4 regions of the Niveispirillum sp. CC-CTL257 genome follow, and region 2 is predicted to be linked to each of the others. Evidence: predicted binding sites of a transcription regulator. Region 2 holds the regulator's gene; each other region holds the start of a gene.
The links. The regulator LexA, encoded in region 2, represses DNA repair genes until DNA is damaged. The targets are predictions, from matches to a motif close to ATGTTCTANTTTGGTTC.
Positions count from the first base shown of each region.

Region 1: a site for LexA is predicted at 2,562-2,578, ahead of ABC729_RS00880 (putative DNA modification/repair radical SAM protein). Genes of this name have one in related genera too.
Region 3: a site for LexA is predicted at 2,464-2,480, ahead of recA (recombinase RecA). Genes of this name have one in related genera too.
Region 4: a site for LexA is predicted at 1,928-1,944, ahead of ABC729_RS12835 (DUF5131 family protein). Genes of this name have one in related genera too.

Region 1 is NZ_JCAJXE010000001.1:189,272-193,470, reverse strand. Features, by position in the region: gene wrbA (NAD(P)H:quinone oxidoreductase) at 1-118, opposite strand, end outside; gene ABC729_RS00890 (LysR family transcriptional regulator) at 245-1,180, shown strand; gene ABC729_RS00885 (sensor histidine kinase) at 1,258-2,502, shown strand; gene ABC729_RS00880 (putative DNA modification/repair radical SAM protein) at 2,605-3,840, shown strand; gene ABC729_RS00875 (TIGR03915 family putative DNA repair protein) at 3,837-4,199, shown strand, end outside.
Region 2 is NZ_JCAJXE010000001.1:1,713,017-1,717,215, reverse strand. Features, by position in the region: gene ABC729_RS08190 (molybdopterin molybdotransferase MoeA) at 1-128, shown strand, start outside; gene ABC729_RS08185 (methyl-accepting chemotaxis protein) at 144-1,823, opposite strand; gene lexA (transcriptional repressor LexA) at 2,195-2,944, shown strand; gene ABC729_RS08175 (hypothetical protein) at 3,054-3,281, shown strand; gene ABC729_RS08170 (acylphosphatase) at 3,294-3,590, opposite strand; gene ABC729_RS08165 (GNAT family N-acetyltransferase) at 3,708-4,199, shown strand, end outside.
Region 3 is NZ_JCAJXE010000001.1:931,792-935,990, forward strand. Features, by position in the region: gene ABC729_RS04530 (PAS-domain containing protein) at 1-604, opposite strand, end outside; gene ABC729_RS04535 (tetratricopeptide repeat protein) at 666-2,003, opposite strand; gene ABC729_RS04540 (hypothetical protein) at 1,997-2,338, opposite strand; gene recA (recombinase RecA) at 2,567-3,643, shown strand; gene alaS (alanine--tRNA ligase) at 3,908-4,199, shown strand, end outside.
Region 4 is NZ_JCAJXE010000001.1:2,730,084-2,734,282, reverse strand. Features, by position in the region: gene tcmP (three-Cys-motif partner protein TcmP) at 19-1,176, opposite strand; gene ABC729_RS12835 (DUF5131 family protein) at 1,180-1,926, opposite strand; gene ABC729_RS12830 (methyl-accepting chemotaxis protein) at 2,317-4,199, opposite strand, start outside.

The sequences.
Region 1 (4,199 bases), 1.5 Mb from region 2:
GCACGCGCTTGACCACCACTTCGGTGCCGGCGACCGACGCCGCGCCCTCGGCAACGGCCTTGGCCATCGTCTCGATATGGCCGTAGGAGGAATAGTAGAGGACCAGAACTTTGCTCATTTCGCTCTCCGTCAGGTGCGGTGTGTTGCGCTGTTGAGAGGAAGATAGGCCGTTGCACTGTTCCCGATAATGATCCAATTTCGAATAGATTTGTCCCGGCGAGCGGGACAATCCAGAGGGAACAAAATGGACCGGCTTGAAGATCTACGCCTGTTCACACTGGTGGCGGAGGGGCGCAGCTTCACCAGGGCCGCTGATAAGCTGGGCCTATCGAAATCCGCCGCCAGCCGCCGCATCGGGGAGTTGGAGACCCGCCTGGGCGCCCGGCTGTTCAACCGCACCACCCGGCATATCAGCCTGACCCAGGTGGGCGAAGGCTTCTATGCCCGCGTCACCCAGGCGCTGGACGCGCTGGAAGAGGCGGAACGGTCGGTGGCCAGCCAGCACGCGGCACCGCGCGGTGTGTTGAAACTGGCGGCCCCCATGTCGTTCGGCATTGTCCACCTGTCTGGCGCCATCGCGGATTTCATGGGCCTGTACCCGGAAGTGACCGTGGACATGGACCTGTCCGACCGGTTCGTCGATCTGGTGGAGGAAGGCTATGATCTGGCGGTGCGGATCGGGCGGTTGAAGGACAGTTCGCTGGTGGCCCGCCGTCTGTGCCCGGTCCGTGCCGTGATCTGTGCCAGCCCGGATTATCTGAACCGGCGCGGCACACCGCAGACCCCCGCCGATATCGCCGATCACGACTGTCTGATCTACACCAATGTGCAGAACCCGGATCAGTGGACGTTCCGCACTGCCCCCGGATCGGAAGATACGCAGAATGTCCGCCTGAAGGGACGGTTGCGCGCCAATAATGGCGATGCGCTGCGCGAGGCGGCGATGCATGGTCAGGGCTTGGTGCTGCTTCCCACCTTCATTGTCGGTGACGCATTGGCCGCGAAGCGGCTGGTGCCCGTCCTGGATACCTGGCTGCCGCCACCCAGTGCCGCCAACGCCCTTTACCCCGCCAACCGGCATCTCAGCCCAAAGGTCCGGGCCTTTGTAGACTTCCTGGCAGGGCGGTTCGGGCCTGTCCCTTATTGGGATGCTGCCTTGACCGTCATGAAGGGCGGTTGAGGCTGGCGCGCGTGTCACGAATCCGTCATGGCTTTCTGGCATCACACCCGAACTCGATCCCAGCAGCGGGGGAATGGTTGGACCGGGACAGGGACCATGCCCCAGGCAAGGGGATAACGGACACGGGCTGGACCGCTGCACGTCTGTGCCGCCCCGTGCCATCGGTGCCGGAACAGACGCAGTGCGGCAGCGTGGCGGAACTGTTCCAGGCAGACCCCACCCTGCCCGGCGTGATCGTGGCCGATGGCAGCGGCCGCCCGCTGGCGCTGGCCGACCGTGCCACCTTTCTTCTGCATTTCTCGCAGCGTTACGGCCGTGACCTTTACGCCCGGCGGCCCGTCACCCATCTGGCCGACCGGCAACCGCTGCTGGTGCCGCTGGATACCGGCCTGTCGGCCTTGAACGCCCTGATCGCGGAACAGAAGCCCGACGCGCTGCATCGCGGCTTTGTCCTGGTGGATAGCGGCGGCAGGGCCGTAGGCCTGGGTCAGGGCATCGACGTCATGCGCTTGACGGCGGAGGAGATGGCCCGCACCCTGGATCGGTTGCGCACCACGCAACGGGACCTGATCCAGGCGGAAAAGATGGCGGCCCTTGGGGGGCTGGTGGCCGGTGTGGCGCATGAAATCAACACGCCGCTGGGTGTCGCCGTGACGGCGGCCACCGCCTTTGCCCAGGATACGGAGCGCTTCGCCGCCGCCTATCGCGACGGGTCCCTGCGCCGCAGCCTGCTGGAGGATTACGTGGCCTCCGCGACAGAGGCGATGGGGTTCGTCCTGGGCAACATCACCCGTGCCGCCGATCTGGTGCAGAGCTTCAAGCAGGTGGCCGTAGACCAGACCACCGATCAGGTCCGTCGCTTTGATCTGGGCGATTATCTGGGTGAGGTGCTGCGCAGTTTGCAGCCGCAGCTGCGCCGCCTGCCCCACCGGCTGGAGACTGACCTTGCCGAAGGGCTGGAGGTCGACAGCACGCCGGGCGCCATCGCCCAGATCGTCACCAATCTGGTGATGAACGCCCTGACCCATGCCTTCACGGGCACTGACAGCGCCGGCACCATCCGCGTTCACCTGCGTGCGATCGACAGCCCTGCGGATTGGGCCGAACTGTCGGTGACGGATGATGGCAGGGGTATCGACGCCGCCACCCTGCCCCGTATCTTCGATCCGTTCTTCACGACAAGACGGGATGCAGGCGGCACCGGCCTGGGCCTGCATCTGGTCTATAACCTCATTACCCAACGTCTGGGCGGGCGGATCGATGTGGAAAGCAGGGTGGGTGAGGGTACGCGCTTTACTGTGCGCTTCCCCCGCCGGGGATAGGCGTGCCTTGCCGTCGGTGGACAGGGGCATAGTTCATGGTTGTTGACGTGGCCACCCACGAACATATCATGAACAAATATCCCCTCCCTAATCTGCCGGACCATGGCCAAATCCCTGAAACAACGCCTCGCCATCCTGTCCGACGCCGCAAAATATGACGCGTCCTGCGCCTCCAGCGGCACGCAACGGCGTGATTCGTCGGCCAGCGGTGGGCTGGGGTCGACGGAGGGGATGGGCATTTGCCATGCCTATGCGCCGGACGGTCGCTGCATCTCGCTGTTGAAAATCCTGCTGACCAATTTCTGCATCTATGACTGCGTCTATTGCGTCAACCGGTCGTCCAGCAATGTGGAGCGGGCGCGATTCACAGCGGAGGAAGTGGTCTGGCTGACCCTGGAATTTTATCGCCGCAACTATATCGAGGGGCTGTTCCTGTCGTCGGGCATCATCCGCTCGTCCGATTACACCATGGAACAACTGGTCCGCGTCGCCAAGGACCTGCGCACCGTTCATAATTTCCGGGGCTATATCCACCTGAAGACCATCCCGGAGGCGTCGCCGCAGCTGATCGAGGAGGCGGGCCTTTATGCCGACCGTCTGTCGATCAATATCGAGCTGCCGACCGACCAGGGTATCGAACAGTTTGCACCACAGAAGCACCCGGCCCGTATCCGCCGTTCCATGTCGGACCTGTCGGCCAAGATCGAGGCGGCAAAGGAACCGACGCTGAAGACGCGGCGGCGCATCCGCTTCGCACCGGGCGGGCAAAGCACACAGATGATCGTGGGCGTGGATAACACCACCGATGCCACCATCCTGGGCTCCTCCGCCAATCTCTACAACCGGTTCCGCCTGCGCCGCGTCTATTACTCCGCCTTCAGCCCCATTCCCGACGCCTCCAGCGTCCTACCTTTGTCGCGCCCACCGCTGATGCGCGAACACCGGCTGTATCAGGCGGATTGGCTCTATCGTTTCTATGGGTTCGACGTGGCGGAAATCACGTCAGTCAGGGAAGATGGCAATCTGGAGCTGGATATCGACCCGAAACTGGCCTGGGCGCTGGCCAACCGCGACCGTTTCCCCGTGGATGTGAACAGGGCGGAGAGGGAGATGCTGCTGCGCGTGCCAGGATTGGGCACTACATCGGTGCCGGCCATTCTGGCCGCCCGGCGGCACAGAAACCTGCGACTGGATGATCTGGAACGGCTGGGCGTGGCTGTGCGCAAGGTGCGGCCCTTCATCATGGCAGAAGGCTGGTCGCCCCTGCGCCTGACCGACCGTACCGACCTGCGCGAACTGTTTGCGCCAAAGCCTAAGCAGTTGAGCCTGTTCGGATGATCCGCCTGGGCTTGCGCGGTCGCGGCGATCTGGCGGAATGGCGGGATGCGGCGCGCGCCCTGCTCCGGGCGGGGGTGGGACCGGGTGATGTGGAATGGCAGGTGCGCGATGCGGGGGCCGACCTGTTCGGCATGGCCGATGATCCCCTGCCCCCGCCTGATCCGGCGCTGCCCGCCCCGACGGTTCCCGCCGCCTTTCTGACGCTGGCGGATGCCGTCATCTGCCATGTCGATCTGGCCCGTTTTGCTCTGCTCTACCGCCTGCTGTGGCGGGTGCAGCGGGAAAAAGGGCTGCTGTCTAACCCGTCCGATGCCGATGTGGCGCGGGCAGAGACGCTGACCAAGGCCATTCGCCGCGAT
Region 2 (4,199 bases):
TCCCCAAGCAGGATAGCGGCATGTTGAGCCGTCTGGCCTGGGCCGACTGCCTGATCCTGCGGGCACCCCATGCCCCAGCGGTCAAGGCGGGGGACAGGGTGCAGGTGATGCCGCTGGACGCGCTGTAATAACACCAGACGGGGTTACGCTCCGATCCGCGCTGCCTCCTGTGCGGCGCGGTTCATGTTGGCGGACATTTCGCCGGCTACCGCACTCTGCTGTTCCACGGCGACGGCGATGGAGCCGACATAGTCGTTCACCTGTCCGATGGCGCTGTGGATGCTGCCCAGGGTGGTCACGACCTGTGCTGCCGTTTCGCGCAGGCCGCCAATATCATCGGCGATGCGGTCGGTGGCGGCACGGGCCTGTGTGGCCAGGCTTTTCACCTCCTGCGCCACCACGGCGAAGCCTTTGCCGGCCTCCCCGGCGCGCGCCGCCTCGATGGAGGCGTTCAGTGCCAGCAGGTTGATTTGGCCGGTGATCCCGGTGATCAGGTTCACGATATCAACCATGCTGTCTGACAACTGGGTTAGGCGCGAGGTGACGGTGCCGGCGGCATCGACACGGCGGTTGGCCGCCTCCGCCTCGTCCCGTGACTTGCGCATGCTGTCCGCGATTTCACGGATGGAGGCGTTCATTTCCTCCGCACCGGCGGCCACACTTTCCATCATGCCGCGCACATATTCACTGCGCTGGCGGGCCAGCACCTGCCGTGTCACGTCGCTGGCATATTTCACAACCTTGTAGTGCTTGCCATCCAGCCCCAGGACGGGATTGTAGGAGGCCTGAATCCAGACATCCTGCCCGTCCTTGGCGCGCCGCCGGAACTCGCCCGCCTGATATTCGCCGGCCGCCAGCTTCTGCCAGAAGGTACGGTAGTCGGCACCGTCCCGCTCCCCCTCCGGCATGAACAGGGAATGGTGTTTCCCCTGGATTTCATTCAGCTGATAACCCAGGGCGGACAGGAAATTCGGGTTGGCGGTGATAACGGTGCCATCCAGCGTGAATTCGATGACGGCCTGGCTTTTGGATATGGCGGCCAACTGGCTGGCGCGGTCGGCATTGAGCCGCTTCTGTTCGGTGATGTCACTGGCGAACTTTACGACCTTGGCGACATTTCCATCCGTGTCCAGGATGGGGGTGTAGGTCGCCTGAATCCAGATATCGCTGCCGTCACGGCGAAGGCGCCGGAACTCACCACCAAAAAATTCGCCGGCGGCCAGCCGTTCCCAGAAACGTTGATACTCCTGGCTTTCCCGCTCGTCCGCCGGCATGAACTGCCGGTGATGCCTGCCCTTGATTTCCGTCAGCGTATAGCCCATCGCCGTGAGGAAATTGTCATTGGCGGTCAAGACCTCCCCGCCCGGCGTGAACTCGATCACGGCCTGGGTACGGTTGATGGCGGCCACCTGTCCGGCCATGTCGGCGTTTCGTTGCACAGCGTCGGTAATGTCGGTCGCCAGCTTCACCACACGCACAACCCGACCAGAGCGGTCCACAACCGGGTTGTAGGTGGCCCTGATCCAGACATCCGCTCCCCGGCTGTCGACCCGGCGAAACACGCCAGACTGGAATTTGCCATGATTAAGCGCATCCCAGAATTGGCGGTAGTCCTCCCGCTGATGATCCTGGGGGCGCAGGAACATGCGATGGTGTTTCCCAACCACCTGTTCCGGCGTATATCCAAACGACTGAAGGAAATTATCATTAACTCCTAATATAAAGCCATTGCCATCAAACTCGATGATGCATTGGGAGCGTTCAATAGCATCCCGTAAGGCTTGATTTCGGCGCAATTGTTGAGAGTTAAACAAAAGCCGCATGCTAAAATTTCCTTGTGGAAACGCCAATGTGATCAGCCGGAATCAAGGCCTTTGACACTTCGGCACGGAATTATTCATGCCTTGTGGTCGATTGGGTAATCCTTTAGGAAAATCTTATAATCGACTGTATCGGCCTGTGCTGAATAAACAGAATTACACCACACGTCCATATCGCGAAAGGAATAGTGTGATTAATGAACTGAATGGCTGCGGTCGAAGGTTGCAGGCGGGAGTGGCGTTGTCACGCCCACAACGGATGGGTTGTGCGAACCAAAATAGAACATTGCCTGGTGTTCCGTTATTGTTCTATAGTGATGATGGTCACAAGACGGTGCCGGATGGGCGGCCGCCGTCGCGGGTGAGGGAATGCCATGCTGACGCGCAAGCAACAGGAACTCTTGTTCTTCATCAATGAACGGCTGAATGAGGGCGGGGTTTCCCCCTCCTTTGACGAGATGAAGGACGCGCTGGGCCTGAAATCCAAATCCGGCATCCATCGCCTGATCACGGGTCTGGAGGAACGGGGCTTCATCCGCCGGCTGCCCCACCGCGCCCGTGCGCTGGAGGTGCTGCGCCTGCCGGAAAAGCCGATGCCCAAGGCAAAGGCGGCACCCGCCGCTCCGGCTCCGTCACCCATGGCGTCCCCTGCGGCGGAGGTGTCGCCACGTTTCAAGCCCAACGTCATCAAGGGCGATTTCCGCAACAGCTTGCCCGGTCGTCAGGCCAGCAACGATGCCGAGGCGGTGGCCCTGCCGCTTTACGGGCGTATTGCCGCCGGTCTGCCGATTGAGGCGATGCGCGACAATTCCGTGACCATCGATATTCCCGCCTCCATGCTGGCCGCTGGTGACCATTACGCGCTGGAAGTGGCCGGCGACAGCATGATTGACGCCGGTATCCTGGATGGCGACACCGTCATTATTCAGCGGTGTGAGACGGCGGAGAACGGGACCATCGTTGTCGCCCTGGTCGATCAGCAGGAGGTGACCTTGAAGCGTCTGCGCCGCAAGGGCAATTCCATCGCCCTGGAGCCGGCCAACCCGAATTACGAGACGCGGGTCTTCGGGTCCGACCGTGTGAATGTGCAGGGCCGTCTGGTCGGTCTGATCCGCCGCTACTGAACGCGGTCGGGCGGTACGCGCCTTAATCCTGTCATGGGCCGGCCCCGGTTTCGCCGGGTGCAGGGTTCAGGTTGGGGATCATTACCCCTGTCTGGATTGGTCCGGCCCCATGCATCATGTCCCGACCCTGTCGTCCCGCCGGCTGTTGCCGCTGCTTCCCCTGCTGTTGATGCTGTCGGCCTGTGCCAGTCCGTGTCAGCGGATCGACAATGAGTTGCGGCAACTGAACGCCGATACGATCCGCGATCCGGCCATGGCATCCGATGGCCGCTACCTGTCCCGGTTTCAGGAGCTGGCGGCGCAATCGGTGGAGAAGGGATGTCTGGGCGGGCCATAGGCCCAGCCCGCGTTATTCCGTCGGGCGCTGATCGAAGCCGGTGGTGCCGGGATCGGCGGCTTCCGTCACCTTCACATTGATGACGATGGCGCTGGGCGGGCCCTTCCAGCAGGCATCCAGCATGGCGTCGACATCGGCGCTGTGGCCGATGAACAGGGCCTCGACGCTGCCGTCGGTCCGGTTGCGGACCCAGCCATCCAGGTTCCGGGCACGGGCCTGTTCCACGGTCCAGCCGCGATACCAGACACCCTGGACGCGGCCCGTCACAATCACGCTGACGGCGCGCCGATCTTCCATGGGATTTGTCATGAATGTCTCGCTTTGTTTGAGCCTATCCAGCCCAAGCGAGGCGTCCTTGTCAATCACCCTCGCCAAGTCCGCGTTTCTGGGGCAGCATATGGATGGCTGACCCATCCGGAGGGGGGCATGACCACAAGCCTGATCCGTCCCGCGACCGTTTCCGACGCCGCCGGCATCGCGCATGTGCATGTCGAAAGCTGGCGGTCCACCTATCCAGGCATGTTGCCCGACCGCTATCTGGTGGGCCTGTCCACGGCTACGCATGAAAAGCGCTGGCGCGGGTTGCTGACCGGTGCGCCGCCGCGGGGTCGCCGTACCTATGTGGCACAGGTCGGCGGACGGATCGTTGGTTTCGCCTCCTGTGGGCCGCAGCGGACGGGTCTGCCGGGATTCGGTGGTGAGTTTTATGCTCTGTATCTGGTGGATCAGGCACAGGGCATGGGGATGGGGCGTCGCTTCCTGGCCGCCATGGCGCAGCATTTCCTGGCCGCCGGCACCCAGGCGGCCATGGTCTGGGTGCTGCGCGAAAACCCGTCACGCTATTTCTATGAAAGACTGGGCGGGCAGTTGCTGGCCGAACAGCCGATCAGTTTTGCCGGCGCCCGCCTGATGGAGGTG
Region 3 (4,199 bases), 780 kb from region 2:
CGCCCACCACCCGGCGCAACAGCATTTCGGCCAGGGGGCGCGTTTCCGCGGTCACGACATCCAGGATGTGGAAGCCGGACGCATCCTCATCCGGCCTGATGCCCAGGATGACGCGACCGGCGCGGTTGATGAAGCGTCCCCGGCCCGTGGCATCATGGACCGCGATACCATCGGGCGACAGGTCCACCAGCTGGCGATATCGCTGTTCGCTCTCCCGCAATTGCTGCTCGCCGTGCTTCAGCGCGGTAATGTCGGTGCGCACACACAGGGTGCCGCCTTCCGGCAGCCGGCGGTCATGCACCCGAATCCAGTGCCCATTGGACAGCAGGAATTCGCCGGGCTGACCGGTCGGGTTGCGAAAGGTCCACATCCGCTCGGCGACATATTCCTCAATATCGCGGCCCTGGGCGTGCAGATTGTCGCCGGCGGCGATGCCATAGCGCAGCAGGGCCTCGAATGTGGCACCGCGCACCATCTGCGCGGCTGTCACTGGGAACAGGGCCTTGAACGCCGGGTTGGCGACAACCAGCCGCTCCTGCGTATCGAAAACGGCCACGCCATCGGTCAGCATGTCGAAGGCAGTCGTCAGACAATCCAGGTCCAAGCGCGTCTCCGCCGTGCAGGGCTTGCGATAGGGCTGATGGTGCCCCGCCGCGCCGCCGCGATCAAGCCGGCAACGCCACAGCGACGCGCGACAGCAGCCCCGCCCAGTCGCCACAGTGCTGCTGCCGGAACAGGCGCATGGACGGATACCATGCCGTCTTCGTCCCCTGGTCCAGCCAGCGCCAGTCCGTATCGGTGGCGATCAGGGTCCAGACAGGCCGGCCCATGGCCCCGGCTAGATGGGCCAGCGCGCTGTCCGGTGTGATCAGCAGGTCCAGATGCGGCAGGATCGCCGCTGTGTCGGCCCAGCCGGCAATGCGTTCGCCCAGGTCGGTGACATGGCCGGGCAGGGGGGTGACCGTCATTTCCCGCCGCCCGCTGGCCACCTGCAACGCGTACCAGTCCGCGCCCGTCCGCGACAGCAGCGGCAGCAGGCTGGCAAGGCCTGGCGAACGCCAGAAATCGCCGGGATGGGCAGGATTGCCGGCCCAGCTGAACCCGATGCGCATCCGCCCCGACCGGCGGGGCAGGGCATCTGCCCAACGTGCCGAAAGGGCCGCATCCACATTGATGTAGGGGCCGTTCCAGGGAATCGTGGCCGGCGTCAGGCCCAGTATGCCCGGCAAGTCCAACAGGGGGACCTGCATATCGACGGGGGGCAGGGCATGGTCGCGGGCCACGACGGTCCCGTGCCGGCCATCGGCGAACAGGGGCGTCAGGGTGTCCGGCACCTCCAGCATTACCTCCGCCCCCGCCTCCATCAGGGCGCGCACCAGCCGCGCACACATGATGGTGTCGCCGGCTCCCTGTTCATCCCAGACCAGCAGGCGGCGGCCCCTGATATCCTCACCCCGCCAGGGCGGAAGGTTGCGGTGCCGGGGCGGGCGGGCGGACACCGACCAGCGGTGATGATATTCCCGGAACCCCTCGTCCCAGCGGCCCAGGCGCAGCAGGGTCAGGGCGCGGCCCAGCTTTGCCGATGCATCGTCCGGCGTGATCGACAAACAGCGCTCGAACGCCGACAGGGCACCCGCCGCGTCGCCGGTTACCCGCCGCCACAGGCCCGTATCGCGCCAGACATAGGCGTGCTGCGGCCCCTGTTCCTGGGCGATGGTCAGATGCGCGCCGGCCTCGGCCTCCCGCCCCGTATGCAGCAACAGATTGGCCAAGGCGCAACGCGCGGGCACCAGGGACGGCGCAAGCGTCACCGCCCGTGACAGAAGGGTTTCGGCTTCGCCCAGGTCTCCTGTCCGGCGCGCGGCGTCGCCCAGGGTCAGCAGCGCCACCACATGGCCGGGATCGGTGTTCAGGACCTGTCGCCACGCCGCCAGGGCCGCGGCCCCGTCGTTCCGGACTTCCGCCGCTTCGGCTGCACGAACCAGATCCGCCACGCTTACCATTGTTTCTCCGTCAGGGTCGGTTTGCCCTGGACCGTGCTGCTGATCGCCTCCGGCATGCGGACCAGACGGTCGCTGCGGATGACGGGAAGGGGATCGGGATCATAGATGGCTTTCAGGCGGCGGTATTCCTCATAATGGAATTCCTGCTGCTCCTGAAAATCCGGCTCGCCGTTGCGTCGGCCTGTGACGATCACTTCCTGTTCCATGGGCGGGCTGTCTGGGTTCCTGGCCTGTGCCGCCGGATCGGCATTCTGGGCCTCTGCCGGGGGGCAGAACAGTGCCAGTGCCAGCAGGGCCAGACAGAACAGCCCGCGATTCCCGTTCTTGATGATCATGATGCGCACCGTTGGACGGCCATGAAGAGGTACATCATACGGGATTCCCTGCCGTTTCGCATGTGAACTTTGTTCATGTTCGTATTGCTCCCCATTCTCTCCTTGGAAACGGGATGGTAAAAAGTGAACATAGTGAGAACATTTGCGCTTGGCGGATGAGAACAAAAAATGTACAACAGGTGCAGTTGAACGGGCATGCACATCCGTGCGAGAAGGAAGGGGACAATAATGTCGGCAGCTCCACTCCGTCTGGTTGAAACACCCATGGACAAACAAAAAGCTCTGGATGCGGCTCTTGGCCAGATCGAACGCGCGTTCGGCAAGGGCTCCATCATGAAGCTCGGCGCCAAAGAGGCGATCTCGGAGACGGAGGTGGTTTCCACCGGCTCTCTCGGCCTCGATATCGCGCTGGGCATCGGCGGTTTCCCGCGCGGCCGCATCATTGAAATCTACGGGCCGGAAAGCTCGGGCAAGACCACGCTGGCCCTGCACGCCATCGCCCAGGCACAGAAGAATGGCGGCGTCTGCGCCTTCGTTGACGCCGAACATGCGCTGGACCCTTCTTATGCCCGCAAGCTGGGCGTGGATGTGGACGAACTGCTGATTTCGCAGCCCGATGCCGGTGAACAGGCGCTGGAAATCGCCGATACGCTGGTGCGCTCCGGTGCCATCGACGTGCTGGTGGTGGACTCGGTTGCGGCCCTGGTGCCGCGCGCCGAACTGGAAGGCGAAATGGGCGACAGCCATGTCGGCCTGCATGCCCGCCTGATGAGCCAGGCGCTGCGCAAGCTGACCAGCTCCATTTCCAAGTCGCGCTGTCTGGTGATCTTCATCAACCAGATCCGCCTGAAGATCGGCGTGATGTTCGGCAACCCGGAAACCACGACGGGCGGCAACGCGTTGAAATTCTACGCCTCCGTCCGCCTGGATATCCGCCGCATCGGCGCCATCAAGGACCGGGAGACGGTGACCGGCAACCAGACCCGCGTGAAGGTGGTGAAGAACAAGATGGCGCCGCCTTTCCGCGTCGTCGAATTCGACATCATGTATGGCGAGGGCGTGTCCAAGGTCGGCGAACTGCTCGATCTTGGCATCCAGGCCGGTGTGGTGGACAAGTCGGGTTCGTGGTTCTCCTATGACGGGCAGCGCATCGGTCAGGGTCGTGAAAACGCCAAGACCTTTCTGCGCACCAATCAGGCCGTGGCCGACAGCATCGAACAGAAGATCCGTGCGAATGCCGGCATCGTGGCAGGCGCCATGATGGGCACGCCGGAGGCCGATGGCGACGCATCCAGCCCGGAATAATACCGGACCGCATGTCAATGCACGTTCAGCAAGGGAGGCGGGAAACCGCCTCCCTTTTGCTTTTTGGGGTGCTTCGATCCCGATAGTCCGTGCAACACACCCTGTTTTTGTGTTGCACGATGTTGCATCTGGCCGCTGGCGGACCGTTTTTTGCCCCCCGACATGGCCCCCATGGGCAGGCGGGCATGGACAGGGCGGCACTGGCCACGGTAAAACCCACACCCCATATCGTCGCGACCCAAGCAGCTGCCAGGCCGTCATCCCATGTCCAAGAAGACCGTCAACGAAATCCGTTCCACCTTCCTCGACTATTTCGGGAAGAACGGCCACGCCATTGTCGACAGCTCGCCGCTGGTCCCGCGCAACGACCCGACGCTGATGTTCACGAATGCCGGCATGGTGCAGTTCAAGAACGTCTTCACGGGCCAGGAACTGCGCCCTTATAACCGCGCCACCACCTCGCAGAAATGCGTCCGCGCGGGCGGCAAGCATAATGACCTGGACAATGTCGGCTTCACGGCGCGCCATCACACTTTCTTTGAGATGCTGGGGAACT
Region 4 (4,199 bases), 1.0 Mb from region 2:
GTTTTTTTGGGGGGGGCGTTAGCGGCTCTTCAGTCGGATCACTGTTCCCGTGTCCGGCTTACGGTTGCCTGCCCCCCAAGTTCGTTCCAGCTTGTTGGCTTTCCCCAACTCGACACAGAGGTCCTTTAAATCCGTTTCGCGGATTATGAATTCCTCTAGGAGTACACCGACTAGCTCCTCGAAGAGTAGAAAGTCGGAACCGTTGGCGAGCTCAAGCAAGCGGGCCTTTGCCGAAATCTTCTGCTGCTCCACGAACTCATCCATGCTTGCCTCGCCAACGTCGGCCGCATGATCACTAAAAAGATCTGCGGTCCTAGTCTTCTGCTCGCGCTTGCGATCCTTAGCTGCCGCACGGCTTCGGGCATGCTCGCGTAGAGCTGTCCATTCGATATCGCGGAATGCTTTCAGGCCAGCTTGGCTCTTGGTCCCGTAAGCAAGGAAGAAATGCGGCCTATCCTCCGTGCTTTTGTCGATGCGGGTCGATACGACATGGGCAAAAGAACCAACCCGGCGAAGTGTCTCCCGAAACAACTTTTCGACCGCCAATCCTTTCGGTAGAGACGGGTCAAGCCGATCTTTCCAGCCAGGGCCACCCAGGATTGGGTCCAGCGACTCAATGATCTTCTCGTCAGGGTGTTCAATGAAACGGCTGACGAAACTATACATAAAATTGATGACCACCTCGCATTTTCGGCGGTCGAACAAGGGAGCGATTTTGTCGAACGGGTAGCCCTTCCAACCTGTGGGATCAATGAAGATGAGTGGCATCGCTTGCTCAATGAAGCCGCAAATATCGCCGATGGCATCCTCGAAAGGTCCGTGAAAAGCCTTCACCTCAAAACGTGCAGCGGGAGCGTGATGCTGCATAACTACCGACTGAAGTTGGGTAAAAGCGGCTCGATTTGTCTCCGAGAAATAACAGCGGATCGTCCGGCGGATACCAGTACTCTCCTCAATATGCTGCTGAGCATCCTTAAGGACGTTGATGGCGATCATGAACGAGGTGTCGGAAAAATCCGGCATCTCTGACTGCCATGGGCCAGAGAACCCGTCGATATAAGCGATATCCGAAAACCGCAGGACCTTGAACGCGAGCGCCTGCAAATAGCCTTTCAGGATAAAGTGCTTGGCCCGTGTCTGCTCCCGATCAAGATAGGGATTTTCGGGCTCAACCATGGATCACGCCTCGATCTGCATGTGCGCAGGAACCACCGGATACTGGCTCCACTCCCGCCCCTTAAGTAATCTTCCCCCCGCCTTTGAGTGAACGCCGCCCCATTGCTTAAAGAAAAATGCGACGCCATCCCGGAGGCATTGGTCCCGAATCTCGAGCGCCCATTGCTCGTCCATCGGACGTGCTTTCGGACCGCTCTCTCCACCCACGATAGCCCAATCGATACCCGTTAAGTCGACAGGCCCGACCGAAGCAAGCAAGGGTTCGAATGAAACAAATTTGATGCTCGCTTGGGCCGCCTTTAAATGTCCCAAGCGAACTGTGTTCTGCGCATCTTCTATCGAAACACCAAGCCAGATATGGGCCGGTGCTTTCCCCGTACCGTAGCGTTGGCGGAGATAACGCACGAGGAGCGAACTACGCTTGGTTAGCACCTGATAGGTGTGCCAGTTCGCCTTCTCCATGGTATCGAATACCTGATCGATGAACGCCGTAGGGATCTCTTTATGAAAGAGATCGCTCATGGAATTGACAAAGATTCGCCTCGGCCGGCGCCATTGGTACGGCTGCAAGAGGCGATTTGGCTTCAGGGCCAGATCAAACCCCTGCTCAAAGGGGTGCCCTGGCACGCCGCGAAAGCGCTCGGCGAAGCGCTCGGCGTAACAGAAGTCGCAGCCGGTTGTTACCTTCGTGCAACCCGATACCGGGTTCCACGTTGCGTCTGTCCACTCAATGGTCGAAGCATCTGCCATTGAAAAAATTTAGAACAGAATATGAACAAATGCAAATGACATTAGAAAGCCCTTTCTGAGGTCAGCGCCCAACAATTAGGCTATTTACACGCTGACCTGCAACGCCCTTTGAACACAAGGTCGATCTACAACGAGAGGAAGCTACTGCGAAATGGCAACGGCAAGAACCTTCGTTTACGTTCGGCGAGTGTCCGCTCCGGGGTGCAAACCGGACAATGCCGCTTTCGCTACTACCTGCCCATCAAACAGAGGTCCGGTAGCAACGAGAATCCTCGCCACCGCGTTCCAGTAACCCAGCGTCGGGCGTTTGGCCCCTGGGTCCCGGCTTTCGCCGGGATGACGAGGGAAGGGATGCGGGAAGGGGAGGATGGTCGGGCCGGCACCCCCCCCTCACGCCGCCAGCAGCCGTTCCACCGTGTCGCTGGTCTGATCGTTCAGGCGGAATTGCAGGCGCAGGCGGTCGCCTTCCTGTTGGATCACGCGGCCGGGCAGGGACTGGCCGGACAGGCGCAGTTCGACCTCTGAGCCTGCCGGCACGGAGGCACCGGTCAGGGCGCAGCCGCCGAGGCCGATATCGGTCAGGGTGACATCGAACCGCTCGGTCTTGCCGCGCAGGCCATGGGCCGTCAGCTCACCGCGCAGGGTGCAGGGGCGGCGTTCGAACTGACGGCGTTCGCCGGCCTTCTGCATGGCGCAGAGGAATTCCTCCACATCGGCGCGCAGCCGTTCGGATTGCAGCGACAGGTCGCCGGCGGCGGCCAGAAGCTGGGTGGAGGCGACCTTGGTGAATTCGGCACTTTCGCGGACGCCACCCAGGCTTTCCGTCACCTCACGGGTGCGGTCGGCGGCCTCTGTCACGTTGCGGGCAATCTCGTCCGTGGCGGCACCCTGTTCGGTGACGGCGGATGCGATGGCACCGGAATTGCCATCCACCTCCCCGATGATGCGGGCGATGGTGGAGATGATGCCCACGGCATGACCGGCGGCCCCCTTCACGGCATTGACCTTTTCCTGGATCTCGTCCGTGGCCTTGGCCGTCTGGCTGGCCAGGTTCTTCACCTCTGACGCGACCACGGCGAAGCCCTTGCCGGCCTCTCCGGCGCGGGCCGCCTCGATGGTGGCGTTGAGCGCCAGCAGGTTGGTCTGGGCCGCGATGGCGTGGATGAAATCAACCACGGCACCGACGCCGTCCACGACGCTGGCCAGCTCATCCACCACGCCGCGCGCCTTGTCCGCCTCTGCCACCGCGTCCTTGGTGGTCAGCGAGGTGCGTTCGATCTGTGCCCCGATCTCTGCGCTGGACGCGGCCAGTTCCTCGGTCGCGGCGGCGACGGTCTGGGCGTTCTGGGTGGCGCGGTCGGCGCTTTGGCCCGCGATGCCGGTGCGGTTGGTGGTCTCGTCCGCCTGATGGGACAGGTTGCGGGCCGTCGCCTCCAACTCGGTCGAGGCGCTGGCGAAGGTGCGCAGCTGCCCGCTGACCGCCATCTGGAAGTCGCGCACCAGTTCCTCCAGCGAGGCCTGACGCCGGGCGCGGGCTTCCTGCTCGCGCTGCTGCGCCTCTTCCAGCTCGCGGTTGCGCAGCGCATTGGCCTTGAACACGGCCATGGCTCGGGCCAGGGCCCCCACCTCATCCCGCTGTTCGGCGAAGGCCACCTCCACCGACAGGTCGCCATCGGCCAGCTGCCCCATGGAGCGGGTCAGGTGTCCCAAGGGCGCGATGATGTAGCGCAGGACCACGAACAGCACGGCACCCGCCGCGATGGCGAACAGCAGGGCCGTGACGGCCAGCGTGATGATCTGTTCCTGATGGAACCGGCCGATACGCGCATCCAGCAGGCGCGACAGGTCGGCGGAGCCGGCGGCATAAAGCGCGTCGATGCGGGCCAGTGCTGTGTTGGTGGCCGTGATGTCCAGGGCCTGGGCCTCCGCCTGGGTCAGCAGGGTCTTGAAGGCGGCCTGGACATCGGCGTCGGCCTTGGTCAGGGCCTTGGCGACGCTGCCATCGGTGCTGGCATCGATGGCGGCCTTCACCGAATTGCCCGACCCGTCGGCCACAGCCTTCAACCCGCCCAGCGAGACATAGAGATCGACCTTTTCCTCCGCGCTGACGCTGCCATCGGCGTAGAGCTTGTGGGTCAGGCTGTACATGGCGCTGGTCTGATCCAGCAGGTCCGGCAGCTTGATCAGCGCCAGATCCATGACGTAGTAGCTGTCCAGATCAGGGTCCAGGATCAGGTTGGACTTGTCACCCACCCGCGTGATCAGGGCGCGCA